Regions from separate parts of the Paucibacter sp. KCTC 42545 genome, predicted to be linked through region 3. Evidence: predicted binding sites of a transcription regulator. Region 3 holds the regulator's gene; each other region holds the start of a gene.

The links. The regulator sigma-54, encoded in region 3, starts transcription at its own class of promoters, with help from an activator protein. The targets are predictions, from matches to a motif close to TGGCANGNAANCTGCTTT.
Region 1: the regulator sigma-54 is predicted to act here: its motif matches at 3,025-3,042, upstream of AT984_RS19690 (CmpA/NrtA family ABC transporter substrate-binding protein).
Region 2: the regulator sigma-54 is predicted to act here: its motif matches at 1,054-1,071, upstream of AT984_RS20750 (TorF family putative porin).
Region 4: the regulator sigma-54 is predicted to act here: its motif matches at 2,774-2,791, upstream of AT984_RS08460 (PEP-CTERM sorting domain-containing protein).

Annotation. Positions count from the first base shown of each region.
Region 1 is NZ_CP013692.1:4,600,402-4,608,007, reverse strand. Features, by position in the region: gene AT984_RS19710 (efflux RND transporter periplasmic adaptor subunit) at 1-314, opposite strand, end outside; gene AT984_RS19705 (response regulator) at 420-1,016, shown strand; gene AT984_RS19700 (sensor histidine kinase) at 1,006-2,280, shown strand; gene AT984_RS19695 (ANTAR domain-containing response regulator) at 2,330-2,938, shown strand; gene AT984_RS19690 (CmpA/NrtA family ABC transporter substrate-binding protein) at 3,239-4,468, shown strand; gene ntrB (nitrate ABC transporter permease) at 4,477-5,388, shown strand; gene AT984_RS19680 (ABC transporter ATP-binding protein) at 5,412-6,212, shown strand; gene nirB (nitrite reductase large subunit NirB) at 6,209-7,606, shown strand, end outside.
Region 2 is NZ_CP013692.1:4,834,373-4,841,978, reverse strand. Features, by position in the region: gene AT984_RS23130 (hypothetical protein) at 1-455, opposite strand, end outside; partial or broken gene AT984_RS20755 (magnesium chelatase domain-containing protein) at 599-829, opposite strand; gene AT984_RS20750 (TorF family putative porin) at 1,140-1,907, shown strand; gene glnK (P-II family nitrogen regulator) at 1,959-2,297, shown strand; gene amt (ammonium transporter) at 2,371-3,924, shown strand; gene AT984_RS20735 (retropepsin-like aspartic protease family protein) at 4,120-4,623, shown strand; gene AT984_RS20730 (TraB/GumN family protein) at 4,620-5,600, shown strand; gene AT984_RS20725 (PhaM family polyhydroxyalkanoate granule multifunctional regulatory protein) at 5,628-6,392, shown strand; gene AT984_RS20720 (FAD-linked oxidase C-terminal domain-containing protein) at 6,455-7,606, shown strand, end outside.
Region 3 is NZ_CP013692.1:3,978,134-3,985,739, forward strand. Features, by position in the region: gene AT984_RS17050 (thiol:disulfide interchange protein DsbA/DsbL) at 1-508, shown strand, start outside; gene lptA (lipopolysaccharide transport periplasmic protein LptA) at 648-1,322, shown strand; gene lptB (LPS export ABC transporter ATP-binding protein) at 1,319-2,098, shown strand; gene AT984_RS17065 (RNA polymerase factor sigma-54) at 2,098-3,612, shown strand; gene AT984_RS17070 (bifunctional diguanylate cyclase/phosphodiesterase) at 3,678-6,494, shown strand; gene AT984_RS17075 (THUMP domain-containing class I SAM-dependent RNA methyltransferase) at 6,652-7,606, shown strand, end outside.
Region 4 is NZ_CP013692.1:1,903,370-1,910,975, forward strand. Features, by position in the region: gene AT984_RS08450 (N-acetylmuramoyl-L-alanine amidase) at 1-1,254, shown strand, start outside; gene AT984_RS08455 (DedA family protein) at 1,312-1,962, opposite strand; gene AT984_RS08460 (PEP-CTERM sorting domain-containing protein) at 2,095-2,736, opposite strand; gene mutL (DNA mismatch repair endonuclease MutL) at 2,948-4,918, shown strand; gene AT984_RS08475 (pseudouridine synthase) at 4,982-7,009, shown strand; gene miaA (tRNA (adenosine(37)-N6)-dimethylallyltransferase MiaA) at 7,010-7,606, shown strand, end outside.

The DNA.
Region 1 (7,606 bases), 620 kb from region 3:
TCGGCCGCGAGCACCGCCTCTACCCGCCCGGCCTCGGCCGCATCCAGCTGCACCGAGCGCAGCGGCTCAACGCGAGCGCGCAGCGCCAACTCATCGCGGAACTCACCCAGGCGAACGGTAGCCAGCTGCATATGACCTAGCGGCTGGGCCGGCGTGGCGCGCACCGACCACAGCCAAGCGCCGCCAAGCGCCAGCGCGGCAACAGCCGCCGCCGCAATCACCCGCGCGCGCCGCCAAAGAGGTGGCCGCGGCAGGCTGCGGTCCATCGCGGCACCGCTGGGGGGCAGGGTTTGGGGAACAGGTTTTAACAACATCTTGCTGTGCAGCATCGCGGCGCGGCAAGCGCCGGCCAAGCCCCCTGTCCGCTTTCGGACAGGGCTCTGGCGAGCTCGCGCGCGCGGCTGCGAAGATAGGCGCCTATGCCCGCCGCTGAACTGCTTTCCCCCACCATCTTGCTGCTCGACGACGACCCCGATGTGGGTCTGGCCGCGCAGCTCTTGCTGCAGCGCCGGGTAGCGCCGCTGACCTGCTTGCGCCGCCCGGCCGAGCTGCTGCCGGCCATCAACCGCCTGCGCCCCGCCCTGCTGCTGCTGGACCTCAACTTCGGCCCCGGCCGCAGCGACGGCGCCCAAGGCCTGCGCCTGCTGGCCGAGGTGCAAGCCCTGGCCGATCCGCCACTGGTCGTCGTGTTGACGGCTTACGCCGACATCGACCTGGCCGTGCAAGCCCTGCGCAAGGGCGCTTACGACTTCCTCACCAAGCCTTGGGACAATGTGCGCCTGATCGCCACTTGCCGCGAAGCGCTGGCGCAGGGCGCAACAGCCAGCACTGAGCCGCCCAGGTCCTTGACGCCGCCCGCGCCGGAGCAAGAAGCCCCGCGCTCCCTGGCGGCGCAGGAACGCGCCGCCGTGCTGGCGGCCATGGCACAGGCCGAGGGCAATCTGAGCGCCGCCGCGCGCTTGCTGGGCTTGTCACGCGCAGCGCTCTACCGTCGCCTGGATAAACATGGGCTTTAACTCCGCACCGGCCCGGCTGGGCGCCGCCGCGCTGCTGCTCGCGGCCGCCGGAGCACTGGCCCATGGTGCTGACGGCACAGCGCGCGGCTGGGTCGGCCCGGCCCTGCTGAGTACAGCAGCGCTGGCCCTGGCCTGGCGGCGCGGCTTGCCGCCACCAGCCTTGCCCGAGCCCCAGCCCAGTGCCGCCGCCACCGCCGTGGCCCAACAAAGCCTGGCCATCGCGCTGGCCCAGCTGGAACACCTGCCCGTGGCTGCCTGGCTGCAAACGGGTGAGAGCCAGCTCAAGCCCTTGAGCAGCCGCGCCCGCCGCCTGCAAGCGCCCGGCGGCGTGCGCGATGTGGCGGCACTGCAGCAGCTCTTGCTCACCCAAACGCATAGCGGGCCGGTGCTGCTGGACACCGAGCGCGGCAGCGATGAACGTTGGCAGCTGCGCCGCCAGCCCTTGGCGCTGGACGGCCAAGCCCAGGTGCTGCTGGTGCTGGTGCCGCTGGAGCAAGCGCTGGAGAGTGAGTCGCTGCTGGCCTGGCAGCAACTGGTGCAGGTGCTGACGCATGAGATCATGAACTCGCTCACACCGATTCAAAGCCTCAGCCAGACCACCCTGCTCCTGCTGGATGAGCAAGACGAGGGCCCGGCCGCGCATCCCGTCAGTTCGAGCACAGACAGCCGCGCCGAGATGCGCCAGGCGCTGCAAGCGATTGCCTTGCGGGCGCAGAGCTTGTCCAGCTTTGTGCGCAACTACCGGCGCGTCAGCCAATGGCCGGCGCCGCAACTGGCGCCGGTGGACTTGGGCGCCCTGATGGCGCGCTTGCAGCAGGCCGTGGGCCCCGCCTGGCTGGCGCGCGGCGGGGCCGTCAGCTTCGAGCTGGCCACGGCGGGCCTGCGCTTGCAGGCCGATGCCGGACAACTGGAGCAAGCCCTCCTGGCCCTGCTGCGCAATGCCGAGCAAGCCACCTGGGGACTGGCCGCGCCACGGCTCTGGGTCAAGTGCGCGCAAGGGCGCGGCGGGCGGCTGCTGATCAGCGTGCGCGACAACGGCGCCGGTGTGCCCGCCGGCCTGGAGCGACAAATCTTTCTGCCCTTTTTCAGCGCGCGCGAGCAGGGCGCCGAGGCTGAGGGAAGGGCCGGCCAGGAAGGTCAAGCCGGCCAAGCAGGACAAGGCATAGGCCTGACCGTCGTGCGCCAGCTCGTCAACGGCATGGGCGGCCGGGTGCGGCATGTGCGGCCGCTGGAAGGTGGCGCGGCCTTTGTGCTGAGTTTTTGAGTTGACACCCTAGGCCCACAGGTACGGAAGTTGCATCGCCTTGGCCACCATGCCAAGCCTGCCACCCGACACCCCGGTGCTGCGCGTGCTGTTGATCAACGACGGCGCCCACCACCTGCAGCTGATCCAGCAAGAGCTGGCGGCGCAGGGCTGCGAGGTGGTGGGGGTGATTGCCGAGGCCACCTTGATTCACGACTGCGTGCTGCGCCTGCAGCCCGATGTGGTGATTGTGGACAGCGCCTCGCCCTCGCGGGACACCCTGGAGAACCTGGCCACCCTCAACGAACGCATGCCGCGCCCGGTGCTGGTGTTCTCGGAAAGCAGTCACGATGACCCAATGCGCCATGCCCTCAAGGCCGGCGTCAGCGCCTATGTGGTGGCGGGCCTGCAAAGCGGGCGTCTGGCCGGCGTGATGCAGGTGGCGATTGCCCGCTTCGAGCAAGATCTGGCCCTGCGCCAGGAACTGGGCCGCGCCCAGGCCCAGCTGGCCGGGCGCAAGTGCATTGAAAAGGCCAAAGGCATCCTGATGCGCGAGCTCACGCTGGACGAAGACGGCGCCTATCGCCAGATGCGCCGCATGGCCATGGACCGCGGCATGCCGCTGGTGGAACTGGCCGACCGCATCATCGACGCACACAGCCTCTTGCGCCCGATTTGATGCTGCAGCGCACCAAGCTGGCACGCCCGGCCACTCAGAAGTGCCCGCAATGCGTGCATCAGGGGCCGCCCGCCCGGGAAAAACGCTGGCACGCTTCCTGCTGAATGAAGCCTGCGGCCCGCAACGACGTGGGCCGGCAAGACTGAATTTTCCGTACCGCATTCTTCTTTCGGGCAAAGGCGTCCGACCGTTCAACCCCGCCATTTCTTGGCGCCGGGCTTGAAGGTCGCGACGCCTTTTTTCGTTTTGTCTTGGAGGTTTTCATTCATGCACAAGGTCAAGCACGCCATGGAGGGTTTGATGAGCGAACCACGTCGAAAACTGCTGCTGGGCGCCGCCGCTGCGGCCGCCCTGCCCGCCGCGTCCGCGGTATCAACAGGCGCCTGGGCCGCCGGCTCGGACAAGCCCGAGAAAGAAGAAGTGCGCATCGGCTTCATCCCGCTGACCGACTGCGCCTCGGTGGTGATGGCCTCGGTGCTGGGCTTTGATAAGAAGTACGGCATCAAGATCGTCGCCAGCAAGGAGGCCTCCTGGGCCGGTGTGCGCGACAAGCTGGTCAACGGCGAGCTGGACATGGCGCATGCCCTCTACGGCTTGGTCTACGGCGTCCATCTGGGCGTAGCCGGGCCCAAAAAGGACATGGCCGTGCTGATGACGCTCAACAACAATGGCCAGGCCATCACCCTGGCCAAGAAGCTGGCCGACCAAGGCGCGGTGGACGGTGCCTCGCTGGCCAAGCTGATGCGCCAGGACAAGCGCGAGTACACCTTCGCCCAGACCTTCCCCACCGGCACGCACGCCATGTGGTTGTATTACTGGCTGGCCGCGCATGGCGTTCACCCGCTGAAGGACAGCAAGGTCATCACCGTGCCGCCGCCGCAGATGGTGGCGAATATGCGGGTCGGCAATATGGACGGCTTTTGTGTGGGCGAGCCCTGGAACCACCGCGCCATCATGGACGGCATCGGCATCACCGCGGCCACCACCCAAGACATCTGGCCCGACCACCCCGAGAAGGTGCTGGCCTGCAGCGGCGACTTCGCCAAGAAGAACCCCAACACCGCGCGCGCCGTCATCATGGCGGTGCTGGAGGCCAGCCGCTGGATCGACGCCAATCTGCAGAACAAGCTGAAGATGGCCGACACCATTGCCGACAAGGCCTACGTCAACACCAGCGCCGATGCGATCAACCAGCGCATCCTGGGCCGCTACCAGAACGGCCTGGGCAAGACCTGGGACGACCCGAACGCGATGAAGTTCTTCAACGAGGGCGCGGTCAACTTCCCCTACCTGAGCGACGGCATGTGGTTCCTCACCCAGCACAAGCGCTGGGGCTTGCTCAAGGAGCACCCGGACTATCTGACCGTGGCCACGCAGATCAACCAGATCGAGCTCTACAAGCAGGCCGCCAGCCAGCTCAAGATCGCCGTGCCCAAGGAGGCGCTGCGCAGCGCCAAGCTGCTGGACGGGGTGGTGTGGGACGGCAAGTCGCCGGCCAAGTACGCCGATAGTTTCAAGCTGAAAGCCTGAGGCCCATCATGGTGAGCGCCGTGTTCCATTCGCCGCGTGGCGATGATGATGAAGTTCTTGCCCCGGCCGTGCCAGCGCCACTGGCGGCCGGCCCGGCCCGCAAGCCCGGGGCCAAGCCCCAGCCCGCCCACAGCCGGCCAGGCTTCGACTGGCATGGCCTGTGGATGAAGCTGCTGCCGCCCGTGCTGGGCCTGGCCTTGATGACCGGGCTGTGGGCCTTGTTCACCCTCAAGACCAGCAGCGGCATCCCCACGCCGGCGGCCACTTGGGACTCGGCCGTGCAGCTGTTTGCCGACCCCTTCTACCGCCGCGGCCCCAATGACCAAGGCATTGGCTGGAACATCCTGGCCTCGCTGCAACGCGTGGCCCTGGGCTTTGGCTTGGCCGCTGCGGTGGGCATACCGCTGGGTTTTGTGATCGGGCGCTTCGAGTTCATCGGCCGCATGGTGTCGCCGCTGATCAGCTTGCTCAAGCCGGTCTCGCCGCTGGCTTGGCTGCCGATTGGCCTGCTGGTGTTCAAGAGCGCCAACCCAGCGGCGATCTGGACCATCTTCATCTGCTCGATCTGGCCCATGGTGGTGAACACCGCCGTCGGCGTGCAGCGGGTGCCGCAGGACTATCTGAACGTGGCGCGGGTGCTCAAGCTGTCGGAGTGGAAGGTCATCACCCGCATCCTGCTGCCCGCCGTGCTGCCCTACATCCTCACCGGCGTGCGGCTCTCGGTCGGCACCGCCTGGCTGGTGATCGTGGCGGCGGAAATGCTGACCGGCGGTGTGGGCATTGGCTTTTGGGTCTGGGATGAGTGGAACAACCTCAATGTGGCCCACATCATCATCGCCATCTTCGTCATCGGCATCGTCGGGCTCTTGCTCGAATGGCTGCTGATGAGCGTGGCCCGGCGCTTCTCGTTTGAGGACTGAACCTAAGCTGAAGGAGTTTCCCCATGAGCCAAGCATTCATCGAAGTCCAGGGCGCTGAAATGGTATTCAGCACCCGCAAAGGCCAGTTCCACGCCCTGCGCGACATCCATCTGCAAATCGAAAAGGGCGAGTTCATTACCCTGATCGGCCATTCCGGCTGCGGCAAGTCCACCTTGCTCAACCTGATCGCCGGCCTGCTGCAGGCCAGCCAGGGCGTGCTGCTGTGCGACCGGCGCGAGATCAATGCGCCCGGGCCGGAACGCGCCGTGGTGTTCCAAAACCATTCCCTGCTGCCCTGGCTGAGTTGCTTTGACAACGTCTACCTGGGCGTGGAGTCGGTGTTCGGCGCCAGCGAGCCCAAGCCCCGGCTGCAAGAGCGCACCCAGGCCGCGCTGGAGCTGGTGGGCATGGCCCACGCCAGCGCCAAGCGCCCGCATGAAATCTCCGGCGGCATGAAGCAGCGCGTGGGCATCGCCCGCGCCCTGGCCATGGAGCCCAAGGTCTTGCTGATGGACGAGCCCTTTGGCGCGCTGGACGCCCTGACCCGCGCCCATTTGCAAGACGAGTTGCTGAAGATCGTGGCCCGCACCCAGAGCACCGTGGTGATGGTGACCCACGATGTGGACGAGGCCGTGCTGCTGAGCGACCGCATCGTGATGATGACCAACGGCCCTGCCGCCACCATCGGCGAGATCCTGCGCGTGGACCTGGCCCGGCCACGCGAGCGCGTCGCGCTGGCCGAGGACAGCCATTACCTCAGCTGCCGCAAGGCGGTGATCGACTTCCTCTACACCCGACATGCCCGCAGCGAGGTGGCCGCATGAAGACCAAGAAACTCAAGCTGGTGCTGATCGGCAATGGCATGGCCGGCGTGCGCACGCTGGAAGAGCTGCTCAAAATCGCGCCCGATCTCTACGACATCACCGTCTTCGGCGCCGAGCCCCACCCCAACTACAACCGCATCCTGCTGAGCCCGGTGCTGGCGGGCGAGCAGACGCTGGACGAGATCGTACTCAACCCGCTGGACTGGTATGCCCTGCACGGCATCACCCTGCACCTGGGCAAGACGGTGACGCAAATCGACCGGCAACGCCGCAAGGTGGTGGCCGCCGACGGCACTGAGGCCGACTACGACCGCCTGCTGATCGCCACCGGCTCCAGCCCCTTCATCCTGCCCGTGCCCGGCAAAGACCTGGACGGCGTGATCGCCTACCGCGACATCGCCGACACCAACGCGATGATCGACGCCGCCACCCGCTATCAACACGCCGTCGTCATCGGCGGCGGCCTGCTGGGCCTGGAGGCCGCCAACGGCCTGATGCTGCGCGGCATGCAGGTGACGGTGGTGCACCTGGGCGACTGGCTGATGGAGCGCCAGCTCGACGATGTGGCCGGCGACTTGCTGCGCCAAAGCCTGCAAGCGCGCGGCCTGCGCTTCATGCTGGGCGCGCAGACCCAAGCCTTGATCGGCGGCAAGGACGGAAGGGTGATGGCTGTGCAATTCAAGGACGGCAGCGAAATCCCCGCCGACCTGGTGGTGATGGCCGCCGGCATCCGCCCGAATACGGCATTAGCGGAAAGTGCCGGCCTGCTGTGCCAGCGCGGCATCGTCGTCAGCGACACCTTGCAAACCGCCACCGACCCGCGCATCTACTCGGTGGGCGAATGCGCGGCCCACCGCGGCATTGCCTACGGCCTGGTGGCGCCGCTGTTCGAGCAGGCCAAGGTTTGCGCCACCCATCTGGCGCAGTTCGGCATCGGCCGCTACCAGGGCTCGCAGACCTCGACCAAGCTCAAGGTCACCGGCATCGACCTGTTCTCGGCCGGGGACTTCATGGGCGGTGAAGGCAGCGAAGAAATTGTGATGAGCGACCCCTTCGCCGGCGTCTACAAAAAGCTGGTGATCAAGGACGACCGCCTGATTGGCGCCTGCCTCTACGGCGACACGGTGGACGGCAGCTGGTACTTCAAGCTCTTGCGCGAAGGCCGCAAGGTGGCCGACATCCGCGACAAGCTGATGTTCGGCGAAAGCAATATCGGCGACGTCGGCCACCAAGGCCACAGCAAGGCCGCCGCCATGCTGGATAGCGACGAGGTCTGCGGCTGCAACGGCGTCAACAAGGGCACCATCTGCAAAGCCATCAAAGACAAGGGCTTGTTCACCCTGGACGAGGTGCGCAAGCACACCAAGGCCAGCGCCAGCTGCGGCTCCTGCACC
Region 2 (7,606 bases), 860 kb from region 3:
CAGAAGAATAAGAACAAGGTCGAACAAGGAATCAGGACTTCGGCTGTGGTCGCACTTGGCCGGACTCGGACTAAGAGCGAGTCGTACTCAAGTGTGCTTGCTAGCTCTGCCGTTAATCCTGCAAATGCGAGCGATGAACGTTTTACGAGACTCGTGTTCGCCGAATCGAAGTCTATTTCTACCGTCCGCTTGATCAACTTTGACGTGGGGCGAACCGGGGAGATCCTACCGGTTGGGCAGTCAATCTCTGCGCCGATATGGAGAAGAGGCATGTGAGCAAGCGAAACAAGGGCTCGCTCAATACGCCAATCTTCCTTCTGCACACCTGCTGAGAGGAAGAAGGTGTGAATGCCGAGTGCATCGGCCGCCCCAGGGAGAGGTGCCAGATTGCCGAACCAGATCACTCGCCAGCGTCCAAAAGGAAGGAGTAATCGAAGCTTGTTCTGTTTTGCCAAGGTGTCTCGCGATTGGCAACTGGGGCCACCCCGCCCTATGCCTGAGGAAGGTCAACTTTCTCATGCAATGGGTTCTGGCCTCGCAAACAATTTCACGAACCTCGCAAATAGTGAAAACTTCTCAAATAACGATCACGATGTCACTTGGGCAACTCAGCGGGTGCCAAATTCACAGTAATGCGCTTGTTATGAGGAAAACTCAAACCACTATTGAGCAAGGCCGCCCGCACCCGTTCGCGGGCCTCTTTGACCTCGGTATCGGCCAAACCGACCAAGGTGAAACTGGGCAGGCCATTGGCCAGATGGACCTCCACGCTGACGGCAACGGCGCTCATGCCATCGAGCGAGCGGCTATGAAGCAGGGCGAGTGACATGCAAAAACACTCCCTTGTGAGCGTTGGCAGCAGGCTTTGGCCGGGCTGGCGCACAGCGGCGGTGCGCGCACCAAGATGATGCAGAGGGCTTTGCGCACGACCCCCTTGCTGGTGCGCTCGTCGCCCACGTCACTCAGGGTAAGTGCTGGGATGAGCTGAGCGACTCAGGGCAGACCCGGGGGATGGATGGAGATTTGAGCACGCGGGCAGGCCATGGCTCTAGCTGGCACGGAAGCTGCAATGCCTGTAGCGAAGTGTTTCACCAAGCTTGTTCTCTCTCTTTCATTCGAAAACTGCCAGGAGTCTTGCCATGAAGTCAGCCTTCCCCGTCTCGCTCGCTCTCGCCCATGCCCTCGCTCTGGCGCTGGCTTCCACCGCCTTGCCCGCATTGGCCGAAGAGCCCGCTGCCGCAGCCGCCAGCCCGCTGAGCTTCAACCTCAGCCTGACCAGCGAATACCGCTACCGCGGCATTTCGCAGTCGCGTCTGGACCCCGCCCTGCAAGGCGGCGTGGACTACGCGGCTGAAAGCGGCTTCTACGTCGGCGCCTGGGCCTCGACCATCAAGTGGATCAAAGACGCGCCTTACAACGGCGGCGCCAATGCCGAGATCGACCTCTACGGTGGCTACAAAACCGAAGTGGCCAAGGGCCTGACCCTGGATGTGGGCGTGCTCAGCTACGTCTACCCCAGCAACAAGCTGGAAACCAGCGCCAACACCACCGAGGTCTATGGCGCACTGACATTCGGCCCGGTCACGGCCAAGTACTCGCACAGCGTGACCAATCTGTTCGGCACCGCCGACAGCAAGGGCAGCGGCTACTTCGATGTCTCGGCCACATTCGAGCTGGGCGAGGGCTTCACCCTGACCCCGCATATCGGCTACCAAAAGGTGAAGAACTTCAGCGCCGGCAGCTACACCGACTACGCCCTGACGGTGAACAAGGACTACGCCGGCTTCACCTTCGGCGCCGCCGTCATCGGCACCGATTCCGACGCCTATATGGGCGGCGCCAATGCCGACTCCCTGAAGAACCTGGGCAAGAGCCACCTGGTGGTGTCGGTCAAGAAGACCTTCTGAGCCACCGGCCTCACCGCATCAAGACAGCTAGAACCACGCGAGGAAACAACCATGAAAATGATCACTGCAGTCATCAAGCCCTTCAAGCTTGACGAAGTGCGCGAGGCGCTCAGCGCCATCGGCGTGCAAGGCCTGACCGTCACCGAGGTGAAGGGCTTTGGCCGCCAGAAAGGCCATACCGAGCTGTACCGCGGCGCCGAGTATGTGGTGGACTTTCTGCCCAAGGTGAAGATCGAAGCGGCCGTGGATGACGCAGTGGTCGACCAAGTGATCGAGGCCATCGAAGGCGCCGCCAAGACCGGCAAGATCGGCGACGGCAAGATTTTCGTCTCGCCGCTGGACCAAGTCGTGCGCATCCGCACCGGCGAAACCGGCAACGAAGCCCTGTAAAGCGCAGGGCGCGCCAGCGCCCGATTCCACACGCTCAACGCTCAATTTGCTCCCCCCGTCTGGAGACTCGAACATGAAGAAACTCTTTGCCAGTCTGGCCTTGGCCGCCACGGTGCTTGCCGCACCCGCCGCCTGGGCGCAAGACACTGCCAGTGCCGCGGCCTCTGCGGCAACCACCGCCAGCGCTGTTGTGGCTGACACCGCTTCGGCGCCTGCGCCTGCTGCTGCCACTGCGCCCGTCGCAGCAGCCGCAGCTTCCGCGCCTGCCGAAGCTGCCTCCGCCCCGGTGCTGGTGCCCAACAAGGGCGACACCACTTGGATGATGCTGTCCACCCTGCTGGTTATCATGATGACGGTGCCAGGTCTTGCCCTGTTCTACGGCGGCCTGGTGCGCAGCAAGAACATGCTGTCGGTGCTGATGCAAGTGATGGTGGCCTTCTCGATGATCGTGGTGCTGTGGGTGCTTTACGGCTACAGCCTGGCGTTCACCGAAGGCAACCAGTTCATCGGTGGCACTGACCGCTTGTTCATGAAGGGCATCTGGGACAACGTCACCGGCACCTTCGCCAACGCGGCCACCTTCAGCAAGGGCGTGGTCATCCCGGAAATGGTGTTTGCCGCCTTCCAGGCCACCTTCGCCGGCATCACCGCTTGCTTGATCGTCGGCGCCTTTGCCGAACGCGCCAAGTTCTCCGCCGTGCTGGCCTTCCTGGCCCTGTGGTTCACCTTCAGCTATCTGCCGATCGCTCACATGGTCTGGTTCTGGGCCGGCCCTGACGCCTACACCAGCGCCGATGTGGTCGACAAGGTCAACGGCACTGCCGGCATGATCTGGCAATGGGGCGCGCTGGACTTCGCCGGCGGCACCGTGGTGCACATCAACGCCGCTGTGGCTGGCCTGGTGGGTGCCTTCATGATCGGCAAGCGCGTCGGTTACGGCAAGGAAGCCTTCACCCCGCACAGCCTGACCCTGACCATGGTCGGCGCCTCGCTGCTGTGGGTGGGCTGGTTCGGTTTCAACGCCGGTTCCGCTCTGGAAGCCAACGGTTTTGCTGCCCTGGCCTTCATGAACACCTTCGTCGCCACCGCGGCTGCTGTGCTGGCCTGGTCGGTCGGTGAAGCGCTGCTCAAGGGCAAGGCTTCGATGCTGGGTGCTGCTTCGGGTGCTGTGGCTGGCCTGGTGGCCATCACGCCTGCAGCTGGCAACGTCGGCATTGGCGGCGCCTTGGTGATCGGCGTCATTGCCGGCTTCGCCTGCCTGTGGGGTGTGTCCGGCCTGAAGAAGCTGCTGGGTGCTGATGACTCGCTGGACGTCTTCGGTGTTCACGGCGTGGGCGGCATCGTCGGCGCCTTGCTGACCGGTGTGTTCAACTCCCCCGCCCTGGGCGGCCCCAGCTTTGTCGGTGACTGGGTCACGGCAACGACGGTGACGGCTGACGCCTACTCCATCGCCGCTCAAGTCCTGGTGCAAGCCAAGGCGGTTGGCGTGACGGTGGTCTGGTCGGCCGTCGTCTCGGTGATCGCCTTCAAGGTGGTTGATCTGGTGATCGGTCTGCGCGTGACGGAAGAAGAAGAGCGCGAAGGTCTGGACATCAGCTCGCACGGCGAGACTGCGTATCACAAGTAAGCACAAGTGATCCTTCAACCCGGCCCGCAAGCATGGCTTGGCGCGCCGAGGCGGTGACTGATTAGTTGGTCGCCACCACACAGCAAGGCCAGCGGGACGACAGTCCGGCTGGCCTTGTTCTTTTGTGCGCTCCCAAGTGGCGAAAACCTGCGGCCGACGCCTTCTGGCTGCGCAAAAATCTGGCATGGTGTCGGCATGAGCCATGCCAACAGCCCCCACAAAGAACTCCCCAGCTATTTCAAACTCGCCACCATCTGGCTTTTGCTGATGCTGCTGGTGTTCCTGGGCTTCAAGGCCTGGGAGCGCCAGCAAAAGCAAAGCCTGGTATCCATCAACGGCGGTGAGATCACCTTGCGCCGCGCCAGTGATGGTCATTTCCACTGGCCGGGCGAGGTCAACGGCGTGGCGGTGGACTTTCTGGTCGACACCGGCGCCACCAGCACCGCCCTGCCACAGGTCCTGGCCGAGCAAGTGGGGCTGCGGGCCGAAGCCGAGGTCGCCTCCAACACCGCCGGCGGCGTGGCGCGGGGCTACCGGGCCCGCGCCGATTTGCGCCTGCAGGGCGGCGTGAATGCGCAGCGCCTGCCCGTCACCGTGCTGCCCGCGCTCGACGCGCCCTTGCTGGGCATGGACATCTTGTCCAAGCTGAGCTTTACCCAGCATGGCGGCGAACTCTTGATCCGCAACGCCAAGCCATGAGGGCGCTGCTTGGCTTCGGTCTCGCCCTGGCGCTGAGCCTGCCGCTGCCGCAGGCCCAGGCCAAGCCCGTCTGCCCGCCACAAGCCGCCTTGCCCAGCGCAGCGCAAGCCGCCGAGCTGGCCGCCGCCGCGCCCGACCGCGGTTTTCTCTACCGCCTGCGCAAGGGCGGCCATGACTCTTATCTCTACGGCACCCTGCACATCGGCCGCATGGCCTGGTTCTTCCCAGGCCCGCAGCTGCGAGAAGCGATGAAGCAGAGCGATACCCTGGCCTTGGAGCTGGACCTCAGCGACCCCGCCACCCTGCAGGCCCTGAGCGCGCCACCCCAACATGCCCAGCCCTTTCATGCCAGCCCCGCACTGCAAAAGCGCCTGGCTGCCCAAGCACGCGCCGCCTGCCTGCCCGAACAGGCCTTGGCCCATCTGCACCCTTTGCTGCAGCTGAGCAACTACATGGCCCTGGACGCCCGCTGGGACGGCATGGACCCCAGCTTCGGCCAAGAGTTGATGCTCTCCACTTGGGCCCGCCAAAGCGGCATAACCATTCATGCGCTGGAAAGCGTGGACACCCAGCTGCAGGCGCTGCTGCCCGCCGATCCCAAGGAAGCGCAAACCCAGCTGCGCAAAGGCCTGCAACAGCTGGAACAAGGCCAGCTGCGCAAAAGCACGCGGCGCTTGGCGCAGGCCTGGGCCAACAGCGATATGGCCACCCTGAGCAACTATGCGGACTGGTGCGACTGCGTGGGCGACGCGCAAGACCGCGCCGAGCTGCGCGCCCTCAACGACGAGCGTAACCCCAGCCTGGCCGAGCGCCTTGCCGCCCTGCATGGGCAGGGCCGGCGGGTGCTGGCCGCCGTCGGCAGCCTGCACCTGAGCGGGCCGCGCGCCCTGCCCTTGCTGTTGCAGCAAGAGCACGGCTTCGAGGTGCAGCAATTGCATCCGTCGTACCATCAGCCCGCGTCATCCCCCTCGCATTAAACGACCCTCTTGAAGGAGCACAAAAGCATGGCCGACAACAGCTTCAGCAAATTCGTCCCCGGTTTTGATTTTCTGCAAGGCCTGGTGAAGAACGCCGGGGCGGCCTTGCCCGGCATCGGCCAGTGGGTGGCGCCGACGCTCAACCCGGAAGAGCTGGGAAAACGCATCGAAGAGCTGCGCACCGTGCAGTTCTGGCTCGAACAAAACGCCCGCATGTTGGGCGCCACCATCCAGGCCCTGGAGGTGCAGCGCATGACCTTGTCGACGCTGAAGTCGCTGAACGTACCGCTGGCCGAGCTGAGCAATGCCCTCAAGTTGCCCACCGCCGAGGCCATGTCCACCCCCGCTTGGCCGGCCATGCCTGGCATTCCCCCGGAGGTGATGGCCGCCGCCGCCCAAACGCTGCCCAAGACCCCTGCCCCAGCACCCAAGCCCGCCGCCAAAGCCAAGGCCGACAAATCTGAAACAGCAGCCCCGGCCATCCCGGCCGCCGTGGACCCGCTGCAGTGGTGGGGCGCGCTAAGCCAGCAGTTCACCCAGCTGGCCGCCACGGCGATGAAGGAAAACGCGACCGACGCCGCTAAGAACTTGGCCGGCGCCATCGTCAAACAATCGTTTGACGCCGCGGGCGACACCTTGCGCAAAGCCGCTGCGGTGCCCGGCGCCGTGGCCGGCAGCATGGTGGAATCAGTCAGCAAGAGCCTGGCGGCCAAACCCGCCACCAAGCCTGCCACCAAGGCCAGTGCCCACAAGCCGGCGGTGCGCAACGCCGTCAAGAAAAGCAAGCCCTGAGAGGCACCCCGCCCGTGAACGCAGCAACTAGCGCGACTGACGCCAAAGGCGCCTCCTCCGTCATCGACCCCACCCAGCGCGTGCAAGCGCAGGCCCGCGTGGTCGCGGCCCTGTCCAAACACCTGCCTAGCCACGCCCTGCTATGGCATGCCGAGGACACGATTCCCTTTGAATGCGACGGCCTGACCGCCTACCGCCAGCGCCCCTTGGTGGTGGCCTTGCCGGAAACCGAAGAACAGGTCGCGGCCATTTTGCGCAGCTGCTTTGCGCTGGGCGTGCCCGTGGTGGCGCGGGGCGCGGGCACGGGGCTGTCGGGCGGGGCCATGCCGCATGCGGCGGGCGTGACGCTGAGCCTGGCCAAGTTCAAACAGATCGTGCAGATCGACCCGGTGGCGCGCACAGCGCGCGTGCAATGCGGCGTGCGCAATCTGGCCATCTCAGAAGCCGCGGCCGTCCACGGCCTCTACTACGCCCCCGACCCCAGCAGCCAGATTGCCTGCACCATCGGCGGCAATGTGGCCGAGAACTCCGGCGGTGTGCACTGCCTCAAATACGGCCTCACCCTGCATAACGTGTTATCTGTGCGCGGCTTCACGATGGAAGGCGAGGCGGTGGAGTTCGGCGGTGCGGCGCTGGACGCGCCAGGCCTGGACTTGCTGAGCCTGATCGTCGGCAGCGAAGGCATGCTGGCGGTGACGACCGAGGTGACCGTCAAGCTAATCCCCAAACCACAACTGGCGCGCTGCATCATGGCCAGCTTCGACGATGTGCGCAAAGCCGGCGCGGCGGTGGCCAATATCATCGCCGCGGGCATCATCCCGGCCGGCCTGGAGATGATGGACAAGCCCATGACCGCGGCCGTGGAAGATTTTGTGCACGCCGGCTACGACCTGACGGCCGAGGCCATTTTGCTGTGCGAGAGCGACGGCACCGCCGAAGAAGTGGCCGAAGAGATTGAGCGCATGCAGGCCGTGCTGCTGAGCAGCGGCGCCAGCCGCATCGAAGTAAGTGCCGATGAGGCTCAGCGTTTGCGTTTTTGGAGCGGGCGCAAGAATGCCTTCCCCGCGTCTGGCCGCATCAGCCCCGACTACATGTGCATGGACTCCACCATCCCGCGCAAAAACCTGGCCGCCATCCTGCTGGCCATTGCCGAGATGGAAAAGAAGTACCAGCTGCGCTGCGCCAATGTCTTCCATGCCGGTGACGGCAATCTG
Region 3 (7,606 bases):
GCTGGAGTTCTTCTGGTACGGCTGCCCACACTGCTTCACCTTTGATCCCACTATCGAGGCCTGGAGCAAGCAGCTGCCCGCCGACGTCAACTTCCGCCGCGTGCATGTGGGCTTCCGCGCCAACATCAAATCGCACCAGAAGTTGTTCTTCGCTCTCGAAGCGATGGGCAAGGAAGCCGAAGTGCACACCGCCGTGTTCAATGCCTTCCAGCGCGATATGCCCGAGGACGACAAGGCCGTGATGGCCCTGGCCGGCCGCCTGGGCCTGGACATGGCCAAGTTCACCGCTGCCTACAACTCCTTCGGCGTGCAAACCAAGTGCGCGCAAGCCAGCAAGCTGTCGGAGGAGTACCGCATCGACGGCGTGCCCGCCATCGGCATCGCCGGCCGCTACCTGACTTCGCCCAGCATTGCTGGCGTTCGCGGTGCCGGTGAGATCGTCAATGGCCAGCAAGCGCTGGCGGTGACGGACTATCTGATCAAGCTGGTACGCTCAAGCAAGGGCTGAGGCCCGCTTGCAACACCTGCCGTGCTGCGCGCGCGGCGGGTCGATCTCTTCAGCCTAGGTGCCGCTCCTGCAATTTGGGGTGGCGCCGGGCTGCGCTTGAAGATGCAGGGCTAGAATGGTCTGCAAGAATTGTGCCGCCATGAAAACACCCTGCATTCGCCCATCCCGCCCTAGCGCCAGAGCCGTCGCCCAAGACATCGCCAACGCTGGCCGTGTCGCCTTGGCCGTGGCGCTGATGCTCGGCGCCGCAACCATCGCCCACGCCGAAAAGGCCGACCAGTTCAAACCGCTGAACATCGCCTCCGACCAAGGTGGCCGGGTCGATATGGCGCGCCAGCGCACCGAGTTCAACGGCAATGTGGTGCTCAGCAAGGGCAGCTTGCTGCTGAAGGCCGAGCGCATTGATGTGCGTGAAACCGGTGACGGCTACTTTCAGGCCTATGCCAATGGCCAGACCGGCAAGCAGGTGTCCTTCCGCCAGGCACGAGACATCCCCGGCGAGGCCATCGAAGGCTTTGCCGATCAGGTGGAGTACGACACCCGCAGCGACACCGTGCGTTTCATCGGCAATGCGGTGGTGCATCGCACCATGGGCAGCTCGGTGGCCGACGAGGTCAGCGGCGCCGTGATCGTGTACGACAACCGCAGCGAAGTGTTCACGCTGGACGGCGGCAAGACCTCGCCCCACCCCACCGGCCGCGTCCGCGTGGTTATCATGCCGCGAGGCTCGGCAGCAAGCGCTGAGCCCGCAGCCAGTTCTGGCCTGACCCTGCAACCCAGCACCCAGCTGCCCAGCAGTAAAAAGGCGCCATGAGCAGCGCGCCCCCAATCAGCGGCAGCAGCGCGCCGCGCAGCCGCCTTGACGCCACCGGTTTGGCCAAGAGCTATGGTGTGCGCAAAGTGGTCAAGAACGTGCACCTGGGCGTGGACAGCGGCGAGGTGGTGGGTCTGCTGGGCCCCAACGGTGCCGGCAAGACGACCAGCTTCTACATGATCGTGGGCCTGGTGCGCGCCGATGCCGGCGAGATCCATATCGACGGCAAAGAAGTCCAGCACCTGCCCATCCACCAGCGTGCCCGCCTGGGCCTGAGCTATCTGCCGCAGGAAGCTTCGATCTTCCGCAAGCTCACCGTGGAAGAGAACATCCGTGCGGTGCTGGAATTGCAACTCGATGCCAATGGCCGGCCGCTGAGCAAGGCGCGCATCAATGAGTTGCTGGAAAACCTGCTGCACGACCTCAGCATCGAAAAGCTGCGCGACAGCCCCGCCCCCGCGCTTTCGGGTGGCGAGCGCCGCCGCGTCGAGATCGCGCGCGCCCTGGCCACCCAGCCCCGCTTCATCTTGCTGGACGAGCCCTTCGCCGGCGTCGACCCGATCGCGGTGCTGGAGATCCAGCGCATCATCAGCTTCCTGAAGGCGCGCGGCATCGGGGTTTTGATCACCGACCACAATGTGCGCGAAACCCTCGGCATTTGCGATCGCGCCTACATCATCAGCGAAGGCGCCGTTCTGGCCGAAGGCACGCCCGCCGAGATTGTGGACAACGCCGATGTGCGCAAGGTCTATCTCGGCGAAAACTTCCGCATGTGATGAAACAGTCGCTCCAGCTGCGCCTGAGCCAGCATCTCTCGCTGACCCCGCAATTGCAGCAATCGATCCGGCTGCTGCAACTCTCGACCCTGGAGCTGAACCAGGAAATCGAGCAAATGATGGCGCAGAACCCTCTGCTCGATACCGAGGATGACATCAGCGTGGCCGCGCCCGAGATCAGCGAGCCGCTACGCGCCAGCGCCGCCGACGACAGCAGCGCCGACACCGAGCTGGGCGGCGGCGCCGACGCCGAGAGCACGCCGGAGTTGCGGGCCGAAGACTTCGGTAGCACCGAGCGCGACGACTGGGAGAACGGCACCGAGCGCGATGACTTCGACGGCATCCGCGAGCTGCCCAGCAACCACAACAGCGGCAGCGCCAGCAATGACGGCGACGACGATCGCAGCGAGCAGGAGTTCGCCGAAATCAGCCTGCAAGAGCATTTGAATCAGCAGCTGGCCGGCATGCACCTCAGCCAGGCCGACCGCATGGCCTTGCAAGTGCTGATTGAGTCGCTGGGCGAAGACGGCTACCTGGAAGACACACTGGAAGACATCGCCCAAGCGCTCACCACTGATGCCGAGGAACAAGAAGAGCTGCTGGACCATCTGCGCATCGCCCTGAAGTGGTTGCAGAACATGGACCCCGGCGGCGTCGGCGCACGCGACCTGGCCGAGTGCCTAACGCTGCAATTGCGCGCACTACCGCGCAGCCCGGCGCAGGTGATCGCCATCCTGATTTGCAAATCACATCTGGAACTGCTGGCCAAGCGCGATAGCAAAAAGCTGATGGCGCTGACCGGTGCCGACGAGCCCCTGCTGCGCGAAGCGCAAGCGCTGATCCGCGCCCTCGACCCCAAACCGGGGCGGCGCTTCGCGCAAGGCCAGTCGCAGGCAGTGATCCCGGATGTGATCGTGCGCAAGGTCGGCCGCGAGCTGCGCGTGATGCTCAACCCCGAGGTCGCCCCCAAGCTGCGCATCAATGAGATGTATGCCAACGCCCTGCGGCAAACCCGCGGCGGCATCAGCAATAGCGCGCTGGGTGGCCAGCTGCAGGAAGCGCGCTGGTTCATTAAAAACATCCAGCAGCGCTTCGACACCATTTTGCGTGTCTCCAAAGCCATCGTGGAGCGGCAAAAAGGCTTCTTCACCCACGGTGCCCTGGCCATGAAGCCCCTGGTGCTGCGCGAGATTGCCGACGAGCTGGGCCTGCACGAGTCCACCATCTCACGCGTCACCACCGCCAAATACATGGCCACCACCTTCGGCACTTTTGAGCTGAAGTACTTCTTCGGCTCGGGCCTGAGCACCGAGGCCGGCGGCAATGCCTCCAGCACCGCCGTGCGCGCGCTGATCAAGCAATTCGTTGAGGCGGAAGCGCCGAACAAGCCGCTGTCTGACAGCGCCTTGGCCAACATGCTGGAAGAGCAAGGCATCCAGGTGGCGCGGCGCACCGTGGCGAAATACCGCGAAGCGCTGAAGATCGCCCCCGCCAATTTGCGCAAACCCTGCTGATTGATCTGCATCAAGGCTGAGGCAGGAGCGACTCGCTAAGGTGACGCTCCCTCACCTCGCCCACCATGTCCAGCCCAGCCCCCCATTCGGCGAACCGCCCCGGTTCGGCCTTCTGCATTCAACAATTTCACGCACAGTGGCTGGTGTTCGCCCTGGTCTGCGCGATCGTTGCGGTGTCTGCCGGTATTTGGCTCAGGCATGAACGCGCCCAGTTGCAGCAGCAAGAAAGCCAGCGCCTGCAAGGTCTGGTGCAAGTGCTGGACGGCATCGTGGCCCAACAGCTGCATGGCATTCAGGCAGCGCTGCAGACCATCGACGATTCCCACGGCAAATGGCGCAACAGCCAGATGCAGCAAGATGCTCGCCCGCTTTTGAGCGCCCTGGCCCAGGCCATGCCCGGTGTGCGCATGGCCGCCATCATCGATGCCCGCGGGCGCATGCGAGCCACCTCCCTGGCCGAATTGCCCAATTTCGACGCCAGCACGCGCGACTACTTTCTGATGCCAAAAACGGCGCCACAGTACGGCATGCTCTATGTCTCGCCGCCCTACAGCAATGCGCTGGGCGAGTACACCATGAGCTTGTCGCGGGCGCTGTTCGATGCGCGCGGGCAATTCGCTGGCGTGGCCATGGTGACGCTGGATCCCGACTACTTCAAGCTGGTGCTGGGTACGGCGCAAACCTCGGATGACACCTGGAGCGCCCTGGTTCACGCCGACGGCATGCTCTACAGCCTGCGCCCGCAGAACAATGACTGGATGGGCCGCCGACTGCTGGACCGGCCGGGCTCGCTACTGGCCCGCCATCTGGCCAGCGGCCAAGACGCCAGCGTGCAGCAAGGCCTGGCCTTGGTCAGCCGGGATGAGCGCCTGACGGCCTTGCAAACCGTGCGCACCCCGGGCCTACAAACCAACCGCGCCTTGATCGTTGCCGTGGGTCGCCAGATCAGCGCCCTGGAAGCGCCTTGGCAGCGCCAGTGGCAGCAAACCCTGGGGGCCGGCTTGCTGCTGGCCATGGTCAGCGGCCTGGCGCTGTGGCTGCGCCAACGTCGCTTGCGCAGCATCGCCGCGTTGCGCGAAGCCCAGCGGCGCAGCGACCACGACAAAGCGCAGCACACCCAGGCCGTTCTGGACAATATGGTGGACGGCGTCATCACCATCGACGCGCGCGGCCTGATCCTGAGCTTCAACGCCTCGGCCTGCCGCATGTTCGGCTACAGCGCCGAGGAGGTGATCGGGCGCAATGTCAGTCTGCTGATGCCCGAGCCTGAAGCCAGCCAGCACGATGGCTATTTGCGCAACTACCTGGGCGGCAATCAAGCCCGCGTGATCGGGGTTGGCCGCGACGTCACCGGCCGGCGCAAGAGCGGCAGCAACTTCCCGATGAGCCTGGCCGTGTCCAGCATCGAGCGCGATGGCGAGCCCCTGTTCATCGGCCTGACGCGCGACATCACCGAACGCAAGCGTGCCGAGGCCGCGATCGAGAAACTGGCCTTCAACGACCCGCTCACCGGCCTGCCCAACCGCCGCCTGCTGCTGGACCGCTTGAACCAAACCCTGGCCTCGGCGCAGCGCCAGGGCCGCCACGGCGCGGTGCTCTTCATCGACCTGGACAATTTCAAGTCGCTCAACGACACCTTGGGCCACGGGATGGGCGATCTGCTGCTGCAAAGCATCGCACAGCGCCTGCTGGGCACGGTGCGGGCGCAGGACTCGGTGGCGCGCTGGGGCGGCGATGAGTTTGTGGTACTGCTGCAGGACTTGGGCCAGGACTACGCCGAGGCTGCCCAGCATGCCGAAGCGGCAGCCGAAAAGATCCTGCGCGTGCTGGGCCAGCCCTACCAGCTCAAAGACCATTTGCATCACAGCACGCCCAGCATCGGCATCAAGGTCTGGGGTGCGGGCGACGGTAGCAGCAGCGAAGATCTGCTCAAACATGCCGACCACGCCATGTACCAAGCCAAGGCGGGCGGCCGCAACCAGCTGTGCTTCTTCGACCCGGTCACCCAGGCCGCCATGGCCGAGCGCGCCACGCTGGAGGCGGACCTGCGCGGCGCCCTGCAGAACGACCAGTTCGCGCTCTATCTGCAAGCCCAGGTCAATCAGCACGGCCAGTTGACCGGCGCCGAAGTGCTGCTGCGCTGGCAGCATCCGCAGCGCGGCTGGATCTCGCCCGCGCAGTTCATCCCCCTGGCTGAGCAGACCGGCCTGATCGTGCCACTGGGCGCCTGGGTGATGCAGCAGGCCTGCGCGCTGCTGGCCTTGTGGGCCGGTCAGCCGCGGCTGGAGGGCTTGAGCCTGGCCGTCAACGTCAGTGCCGTCCAGTTCCGCCACAAGGGCTTTTTGTCCACCTTGCAGCAAATCTTGGCGCGCAGCAACGCCCCCACCGAGCGCCTCAAGATCGAGCTGACCGAGAGCGCCCTGGTGGACGATGTGGAGGGCGTGATCCGCCTGATGACGGAGCTGGGCCGCCTGGGCGTAGGCCTGTCGCTGGATGATTTCGGCACCGGCTATTCCTCGCTGGCCTACCTGAAGCGCCTGCCGCTCAAGCAGCTCAAGATCGACCAATCCTTTGTGCGCGACCTGATCAGCGAGCCCAATGCCCATGCCATTGCCCATGCGATTGTGCAGTTAGGCGACAGCCTGGGCCTGCACGTCATCGCCGAAGGGGTGGAAACCGAGGCGCAGCGCGATCTGCTGGCGCAGCTGGGTTGCCATGCCTACCAGGGCTATTTGTTCGGCCGCCCCATGCCCATCGAGGCCTTCGTCGCCGGAGCCTTGCAATGGCCCAAGCCCATGGCCGGGCAGACGCAAACTGCCGAGCCCCTGCTGACTCAAGTCACAAGCGAAGACAGGCCTGCCGACGCGCCGCTGCCGGCCTAAAGGCAAGCTCAGGCCAGGCTCGCGGCGCTGGCACTGGCCTGATTTCCGCACCCTCTGGTCAAGCCTGGCCGCGAACTGGGACAATCAGGCCCAAAGCCCTTGCGCTTTTGCCCTTTGAACTTTTTGCTTGCGGCCGCAATCGCAACGCCTCTGCCCCATGTTTTCCCCCACCGATAAGCTCCATCTCTTTGTCTCCTGTGCCTCCGGCGTGGAGCGCCTGCTCGATGAAGAGGTGCGGGGCATCCTGCCCAAAACCCATATCGAGGTGCTGCGTGGCGGCATCGCGCTGAAGGGTGATCTGGAAGCCGTGATGAAGCTCAACCTCGAAAGCCGGCTGGCCCAGCGTGTGCTGATCGAGTTGATCGGCGGCGGCTACCGCCATGAGGACGATATCTACGCCCTGGCCTGCAAGATCGACTGGACACAGTGGATCACCCCGGCCGAAACCATCCGCGTGGACACCATTGCCCAGCGCAGCCCGCTGCGCAGCCTCAACTTCGCCACCCTGCGCGTCAAAGACGCCATCTGCGACGTGCTGCGCGACGCCACCGGCGAGCGCCCCAGCGTGGACACCCGCTACCCCGATCTGCCGGTGATGCTGCACCTGAGCGAAACCGATGCCACGCTCTACATCGACAGCTCCGGCGAGCCGCTGTTCAAACGCGGCTGGCGCGAAGACAAGGGCGACGCCCCGCTGAAGGAAACCCTGGCAGCCGCCATGCTGGCCGCCGCCGGCTGGAAGGGCACGCCCGAAGCCGGCGGCGCCCTGCACGACCCCTGCTGCGGCTCGGGCACCATCGCGGTGGAAGCCGCGCAAATCGCCTGCGGCATGGCCGCCGGCATGCAGCGCCGCTTCGCCTTTGAGCGCCAATTGCCTTTCGTGCCGTTGCGCGGCCGCTGGCAAGCCATCAAGCAAGCCGCCAAAGACCGCGAGCATGCGCCCGCCGTGCCGATCTACTGCAGCGATGTGGCCTTCCGCATGGTTGACTTTGCACGCCGCAATGCCGAGCGCGCCGGTGTGGCCCAGTACATCCAATTCAACGGCGGTGATGCGCTGGAGCGCCCAGCACCCGAGCTGCCCTACGGCATGCCCGGCACCATCATGATGAACC
Region 4 (7,606 bases), 2.1 Mb from region 3:
GGCCTGCGCGAGCTGCTGGGCAAGGTCAAGGCAGATGACCCCTTCATCGCCGGTGTGCGCGTGGGCCAGAACCGGCCGCGCGTGGTGCGCATCGTGCTGGACTTGAAGCAGCCGGTGGCGCCGCAGATCTTTACCCTGGCGCCGGTGGCGGCCTACCAAAACCGCCTGGTGTTTGATCTTTACCCCAAGGTGGAAACCGACCCGCTACTGGCTCTGGTGCGCGAAAAGGAGAAGGCCGAATCAGCCGCCGCCCAATCGGTGCAAGACGCCCTGGGCGAGTTGATCGCGCGCATCGACAAGCCCAAGTCGGTTGCGGTGACGGTGGCGACGGCGCCCGTACCCCTGCCTGTGCCAGTGCCGGTCCCCGGTGGCATCAACGCCACCGGTCCCGCCAAGCCGAGTGCGCCTGCCGCATCCTCGGCTACGGCCAATACCGGCCCGGTGCAAACGCCGGTGCCCGCGCCGCCTCTGCCCCCGGCCACCAGCTCACCCGCCGTCACGGCCGCAGAAACCAGCCTGGCTCAAGCCAAGCTGGACCGCCTGATCGTCATCGCGCTGGATCCCGGCCATGGCGGCGAAGATCCGGGCGCCATCGGCCCCACGGGCTTGCGGGAAAAAGATGTGGTTCTGGCCGTCGCCTTGCAGTTGCGCGACCGGCTCAATAGCAACCCCAATATCCGCGTCATGCTGACCCGCGATGCCGACTTCTTCGTGCCTTTGCAGGAGCGGGTGCGCAAGGCGCGCCGGGTGCAGGCCGATCTGTTTGTGTCCATCCACGCTGATGCCTTCGTCACGCCCAAGGCGCGCGGCGCCTCGGTGTTTGCGCTCAGCGACGGTGCTGCCAGCAGCCAGACGGCACGTTGGATGGCGAACAAGGAGAACGCGGCCGATCTGGTCGGCGGGGTCAATGTCAACACCGCCGTCAAGGACGCCCATGTGCTGAAAGCCTTGCTGGACATGAGCACGGCCGCTCAAATCAAGGACAGTCTCAAGCTTGGCTCCGAAGTGCTGGGGCAAATCGGCCGGGTCGGCAATCTGCACAAGCGCGCGGTGGAGCAAGCCGGCTTTGCGGTGCTGAAGGCGCCGGATGTGCCCTCCATCCTGGTGGAGACCGCTTTTATCTCCAACCCCGAGGAAGAAGCCAAGCTGCGCGACCCGGACTATCAGGCCCAGCTGGTGGCAGCGCTAGCCACCGGCATTGCTCGCTACTTCGCGAAAAACCCGCCGCTGGCGCGGCACCGCCCTTTGTCCTGACCTTGGCTCTGCCGGTGTGGGGGCGGGCCTACCCAAGCCCACCCGGCTTTGTCAGACTCAGGCAGCCTGCTTCTTCTGCCGGCTGGCACGCCAGCCGCCGACGATGGCAATCAAGCCAGGCACGATGATCATGGCCCAGATGATTTTTTCCAGATTGCCCTTTACCCAAGGCACATTGCCAAAGGCATAGCCGATCGAGGTGATGCCCACCACCCACAGCAGGGCGCCACCGACGTTGTAGGCGGTGAACTTGCCCCGGCTCATCGCGGCCACACCGGCCACAAAGGGCGCGAAGGTGCGCACAAAAGGCATGAATCGGGCGATCACGATAGTGATGCCACCGTTGCGCTCGTAGAACTCATGCGCGGTGTCGAAGGCGCGCTTATTGAAAAAGCGCGACTGCTCCCACTGAAATACCTTGGGGCCAAAGTAGCGTCCGATCAGGTAATTGCACTGGTCGCCCAGAATGGCTGCGACCAACAGCACGGCAATGGCCAGCGGCAAATTCATCAGCCCCGCCCCGCACAAAGTACCCACGACGAAGAGCAGCGAATCGCCCGGCAGAAAGGGCATCACCACCAAGCCGGTCTCGACGAAGACGATCAGGAACAGCAGGGCATACACCCACATGCCGTAGGCCTGAACAAAATCGGCAATATGCCGATCGACGTGGACGATGAAGTCAATGAGAAAGCTGATGAGTTCCATGGGCGCGCATTATGCGGGCAGGTGATTGCAAGCCGATGCTTGTGCGGCGCGTTGCGCGAACAGCGCATGAAAAAGCCCCCGCAGCGATTGGGCTGCAGGGGCTTGGCAATACAGGCGCAAGGCGCCAGCTGATTAGTTTGCCTTGCGCTTACGGGCCAAAGCCAGGCCCATCAAGGCGGCACCCACCAGGGCCAAGGAGGCGGGTTCAGGCACATTGCTGCTCTGCGCTGCATTGCCAACCAGCAAGACCTTTTCCCAGCCATTGTCGCTATTCAAGTTGGTAAAGCTGCCAGCGCGCCATCCGCCCGAACCAGACCCGGTATGCCAGCACAAGCGGTCACGTTCTTGCGTACCGGTTGTGTCACAACTATTGCGCGAAACGGTATCCGTGGCGCTCGCAAAGCCCCAGGAATAGTTGGTGCTGAAGTACCAGCCCACGCCATTGGCCTTATGGGTGGTATTGCTGGTGCCCGTGTTGAAGATCACGTCAGCGTAATTGGCCGCGGCCAGGACTTCAAAAACGTTGCTGCCGGTGCGGCGTGCGCCCATCATCAAGTAATCGCCTTTGCAGTTCGACAGCATGCCCGCGGTGCTCAGGCCATTGCTGCCGTATGTGGCGCTGAAGCACTGTGTGAAGCCCCAGGTATCGGTCACGGTAGCCGCAGCTACGTCGTTCTTAACGCCGAAGGGAACGATGGAAGCCTGAGCGGCGGAAGCGCCGAACAAAGAGCTGGCAACAAGGGAGGCGGCGATCAGGGCCTTAGCAAAAGTCATTTCTATTCTCAGTGGCAAATTGGTGACAGATTTTCACAAAGCACTATTCATGCCTGATCATGTAATCCCTTGATTTCAAGGTGATTTTCATCCATAAGAATATGGATCAAAGAACGTTTGTAAAGAATTCCGACACATTTCTCTGGAACAAGCTAGGCACCCGTTGGCCGCAAAAAACGATTTGCCGCTGTGCCCTTCTACAATCGGCCCCATGAATTCCTCCTGCGCTCCCGAAAGGGCGCCCGCCGCCGCCGCTGAGCCGCGCCGCGCCATCCGCGAACTTCCCGATGAACTGATCAGCCAAATCGCCGCCGGCGAGGTGGTGGAGCGCCCGGCGTCTGTGGTCCGCGAGTTGGTGGATAACGCGCTGGATGCTGGCGGTTCGCAGATTCAGGTCAAGCTGATGGCCGGTGGCGTGCGCAGCGTGGTGGTGGAAGACGACGGCCTGGGCATTCCTTTCGAGGAGCTGCCGCTGGCGCTCAAGCGTCATGCCACCAGCAAGATCCGCTCGCTGGATGAGTTGGAATCGGTCGCCACCATGGGTTTCCGGGGCGAGGCGCTGGCCGCCATTTCCTCGGTGGCCGAGATGGCAGTGTCGAGCCGCTTCGAAGGTGCCCCACACGCCCACCGCCTGGATGCCCGCTCGGGCGAGTTGCAGCCGGCTGCGCGTGCCCGCGGCACCAGCGTCGAAGTGCGCGAACTCTTCTTCAGCACGCCGGCACGACGCAAGTTTTTGAAAACGGATGCCACCGAGCTGGCGCATTGCGTGGAGTCGGTACGCCGCCACGCCCTGGCCCGGCCGGATGTGGGCTTCACGGTCTGGCATGAGGGCAAGCTGGTTGAGCAGTGGCGCGCCGGTAGCTCCGAAGCACGCCTGCGCGATGTGCTGGGCGAAGAATTCATGGCCGAGAGCCGCGCCGTGTTTGCCGAGACCGGCCCCCTGCGCATCTACGGCCGCGCCGGCCTGCCCGAGGCTGCGCGTAGCCGGGCCGATATGCAGTACGTCTATGTGAACGGCCGCTATGTGCGCGACAAGCTGATCGCCCACGGCATCCGTTCCGCCTACGAAGATGTGCTGCACGGCCATCGCCAGCCCTGCTATGTGCTGTTCATCGACATCGCGCCCGACCGGGTGGATGTCAACGTGCACCCAACCAAGATCGAAGTGCGCTTTCGCGATGGCCGCGAGATCCACCAACGAGTGCGCTACGCGGTGCAAGACGCCCTGGCCTTGTCGCGCAGCAGTGAGCCTGCGGCCGCCACACCGTCGGCCGCCGATCTGCAAGCCGCCCAACTGGCGGCCGCTACCGCGCCGGGCCAGCGCCCGAGCCCTGGCAACCCGCCCGCCTGGTTCGCGGCGAACGCCCCGCAGGTGCAAGAGCCGGCTGCGCCCGCCTACGGCGCGCCTCTGCAGCACCAGGCCCCCAGCGACTGGCGCGCACCGATTCACAACTCACAGCAAACCGGCTTGGCCCTGGCCGAAGCCGCCACCCTGTTTGGCGGCCGCGATTTCAGCGGCAGTTTGAACACGCAATCGCTGGGCACCAGCGCCGCGCCCGCGACCAACACCGCCGCTGCATCAGCCCTGCCCGACCATGCCTGGCCCTTGGGCCGCGCCATCGCGCAAATTCAGGGCGTTTACGTGTTGGCCGAGAACGCCCAAGGCCTGGTGATCGTCGATATGCACGCCGCCCATGAGCGGGTGGTGTATGAGCGCCTCAAGGCCAGCCTGGGGGTGGCCGCCATCGAGTCTCAGCCCCTGCTGATTCCTGTCACTTTTGCCGCCACCGCGACCGAGATCGCCACGGCGGAAGCCCATGCGTCCACGCTGGAGCGTTTGGGTTTAGATGTGGCCCCGCTGTCGGCCAAGATGCTGGCCGTGCGCGCCCGCCCGGCCGCACTGAGCGGCGGTGATGTGGTCGATTTAGTGCGCAATGTACTGGCCGAGCTGAGCCAGTTCGATGCCAGCCATGCGATTGAGCGCGCCCAGCATGAAATCTTGGCCACCATGGCCTGCCATGGCGCCGTGCGCGCCAATCGGCAATTGAATTTGGATGAAATGAATGCCTTGCTGCGCGATATGGAGCGCACCGAGCGGGCCGACCAATGCAACCACGGTCGACCCACCTGGCGCCAACTGAGCATGCGCGAATTGGATGCCCTGTTTTTGCGCGGACGCTGAACCTCTTGGTTCAGTTGTTTTGCGTATGTTGTTCTTTGTGATGATGGAAACCCCGGAGGCGTGATGGCCACTTTGAAACTCAATAAGAAAAATGCAGGCCCGCCCGGTTCCAGCAGATCCCGAAATGCCGATGGCGAGAAGCGCGCGCCGATTCGCGGCAAGGGCTTGTCGCGTCCGCGCCAAAGCCTGGAGCGTGCCCAGTCGGAACGCCAGGAGCGCCAGGCGCAGTACGAGCAGCAGCGCCCCCACGGCGGCCCGCGCAGCGATGGCCCTCATGGTTCTCACCGTCCGCACGGTCCGCACGGATCACATGGCGGTGATCGCCCAGCCCGCCCCGGGCGCGATGAGGGTCCGCGTTTTGAAGAACGCCGCCCCGCCCGTCGTGATGGCGGCGATGGTGCTCCATCCGGCCCCTACGCCCAGCGTGGCCCCCAGGGCGGCGCCGGTGGTGGCAACTTCGGTCGCCCGAACGAGCGTGACGCACGTGGCCCGCGCGGCCCGCAATCGCATGGCGGCCCGCGTGAGCAATACCCCCAGCGAGACGGGCGTCCGTCCGGCGGTGGCTACCCCTCCCGCGATGAGGGTCCGCGCTTCGAGGATCGCCGCCCCGGCGGCTACCAAGGCCAGCGCCAGGACAGGCCTTACTCACAAGGACCGCAAAGACTGCAAGGCCCCGCGCAAGGCATGGGCCACGGCGGCCCACGCGGTGCCGGTGGCTATGGCCAGCGGGACGATCGTCCGCGCTTTGACGAGCGCCGGCCGCAGCACGGCCAGCAAACTGGCTATCAAGGCCAGGGCCCGGGCAACTACGGCCGCCCGCCGGCTGATCCGCGGGACAACCGTGGGCATTGGGATTCGCGCGATTCACGTGACTATCGTGACAATCGTGGCCCGGCCGACCAAGGCGGCCAACGCCGCGACGGCAATAGCTTCAACCCCGGCCCGCGCGGTGACGCGCGCCCGGCGTTTGACCCGCGCCGCGACGGCAATCGCGACCAACGTCAGGACCAGCGCCGCGCCAGCGGCCCGCGCCCAGACGACAACTTCCGCCGTGACGGTGGTGGCGGCGGTTTCAACCAAGGCGGCCAGCGCTTTGAGCAACGCCCGGCCTACGGCCAGCAACGCGCCAACCCGACGCCGCGTGGCCCCAGCGCCGCTGAGCGCGCCGGCCAGAACCTGCCAGAACATCTGCGTGAAGCAGCCGCCAAGCTGCGCCGCCAGCTGGGCGACAGCGCCGATGACGACGAAGACGATGGCGACGACGAGCGCATCTTGCGCAGCGACGCCAATAGCGAAGGCCTGCGCCTTTCCAAGCAAATGGGCTTGCTGGGCATGGCCTCGCGCCGCGAAGCGGACGAATGGATCGCCGCCGGCTGGGTGCGTGTGGATGGCAAGTTAGCCGTTTTGGGTCAGCGCGTCAGCCCCGACGCCAAGATCGAGATCGACCAACTCGCCAACAAAGAGCAAGCCAAGCGCGTCACCATCCTGATCAACAAGCCCATCGGCTATGTCTCCGGCCAGGCCGAAGACGGCTACGAGAACGCGGCAACCCTGATCAAGTCCGACAACCACTGGGCCGAAGATCCCTCGGGCATCAAGTACCACATCGGCCACAGCCGTGGCTTGGCACCCGCCGGGCGCTTGGACATCGACTCCACCGGCCTGCTGGTGCTGACGCAAGACGGCCGCATCGCCAAGCTGCTGATCGGTGAAGACTCGATCATCGAAAAAGAGTATCTGGTGCGGGTGGAGTACCAGGGCCGTGACGGCCAGTCCGCGCCTGCAGCGCCGGCCGAAGGCGCGCCCAAGATCGACACCAGCAGCCTGCTGCCCGCGGCCGATCTGGCCCTGCTTCAGCATGGGCTGGAGTTGGACGGCGTGAAGCTCAAGCCGGCCAAGGTCAGCTGGCAGAACGAAGACCAGCTGCGTTTTGTGCTGCGCGAAGGCCGCAAGCGCCAAATCCGCCGCATGTGCGAGCAGGTCGGCCTGAAGGTGGTGGGCCTCAAGCGCGTGCGCATCGGCCGCATCAATCTCGGCAATTTGCCGGTGGGCCAATGGCGCTTCCTGACGCCTTGGGAGAAGTTTGATTAAATGACTCTGACCCCAATGAGAGGGCCGGTGTGTCTGGCCGGGCCGACGGGTAGCGGCAAAACGGCGGCAGCGCTGGCGATTGCCGAGGTCTTGCCGGTGGAGATCATCAGCGTCGATTCGGCGCTGGTCTACCGTGGCATGGACATCGGCACCGCCAAGCCCTCGGCCGCCGAGCAGGCCTTGGTTCCGCATCATCTGATCGACATAATCGAGCCCACTGAGGCCTATTCGGCCGCGCAGTTCGTCGCTTCGGCGCGCAGCTTGGCCGACGAGATCCTGGCCCGTGGGCGCCTGCCCTTGCTGGTGGGCGGCACCATGCTTTACTTCAAAGCTTTGTTCGAGGGCTTGAGCGACATGCCGCAGGCCGACGAAGCCCTGCGTGCCGAGCTGGATGCGCGCGCCGCGCAGCAAGGTTGGCCGGCCATGCATGCGGAACTGGCAAGACTTGACCCCGTGACGGCAGCACGCCTGGCCCCTGCTGATTCGCAACGCATCCAGCGCGCGCTGGAGGTCTACATTTTGAGCGGCCGGCCCATGAGCGAGTTGCACCAAAGCCGCAGCGAAGGCGTCAACTGGCCCTTGCTGTCGCTCGAACCG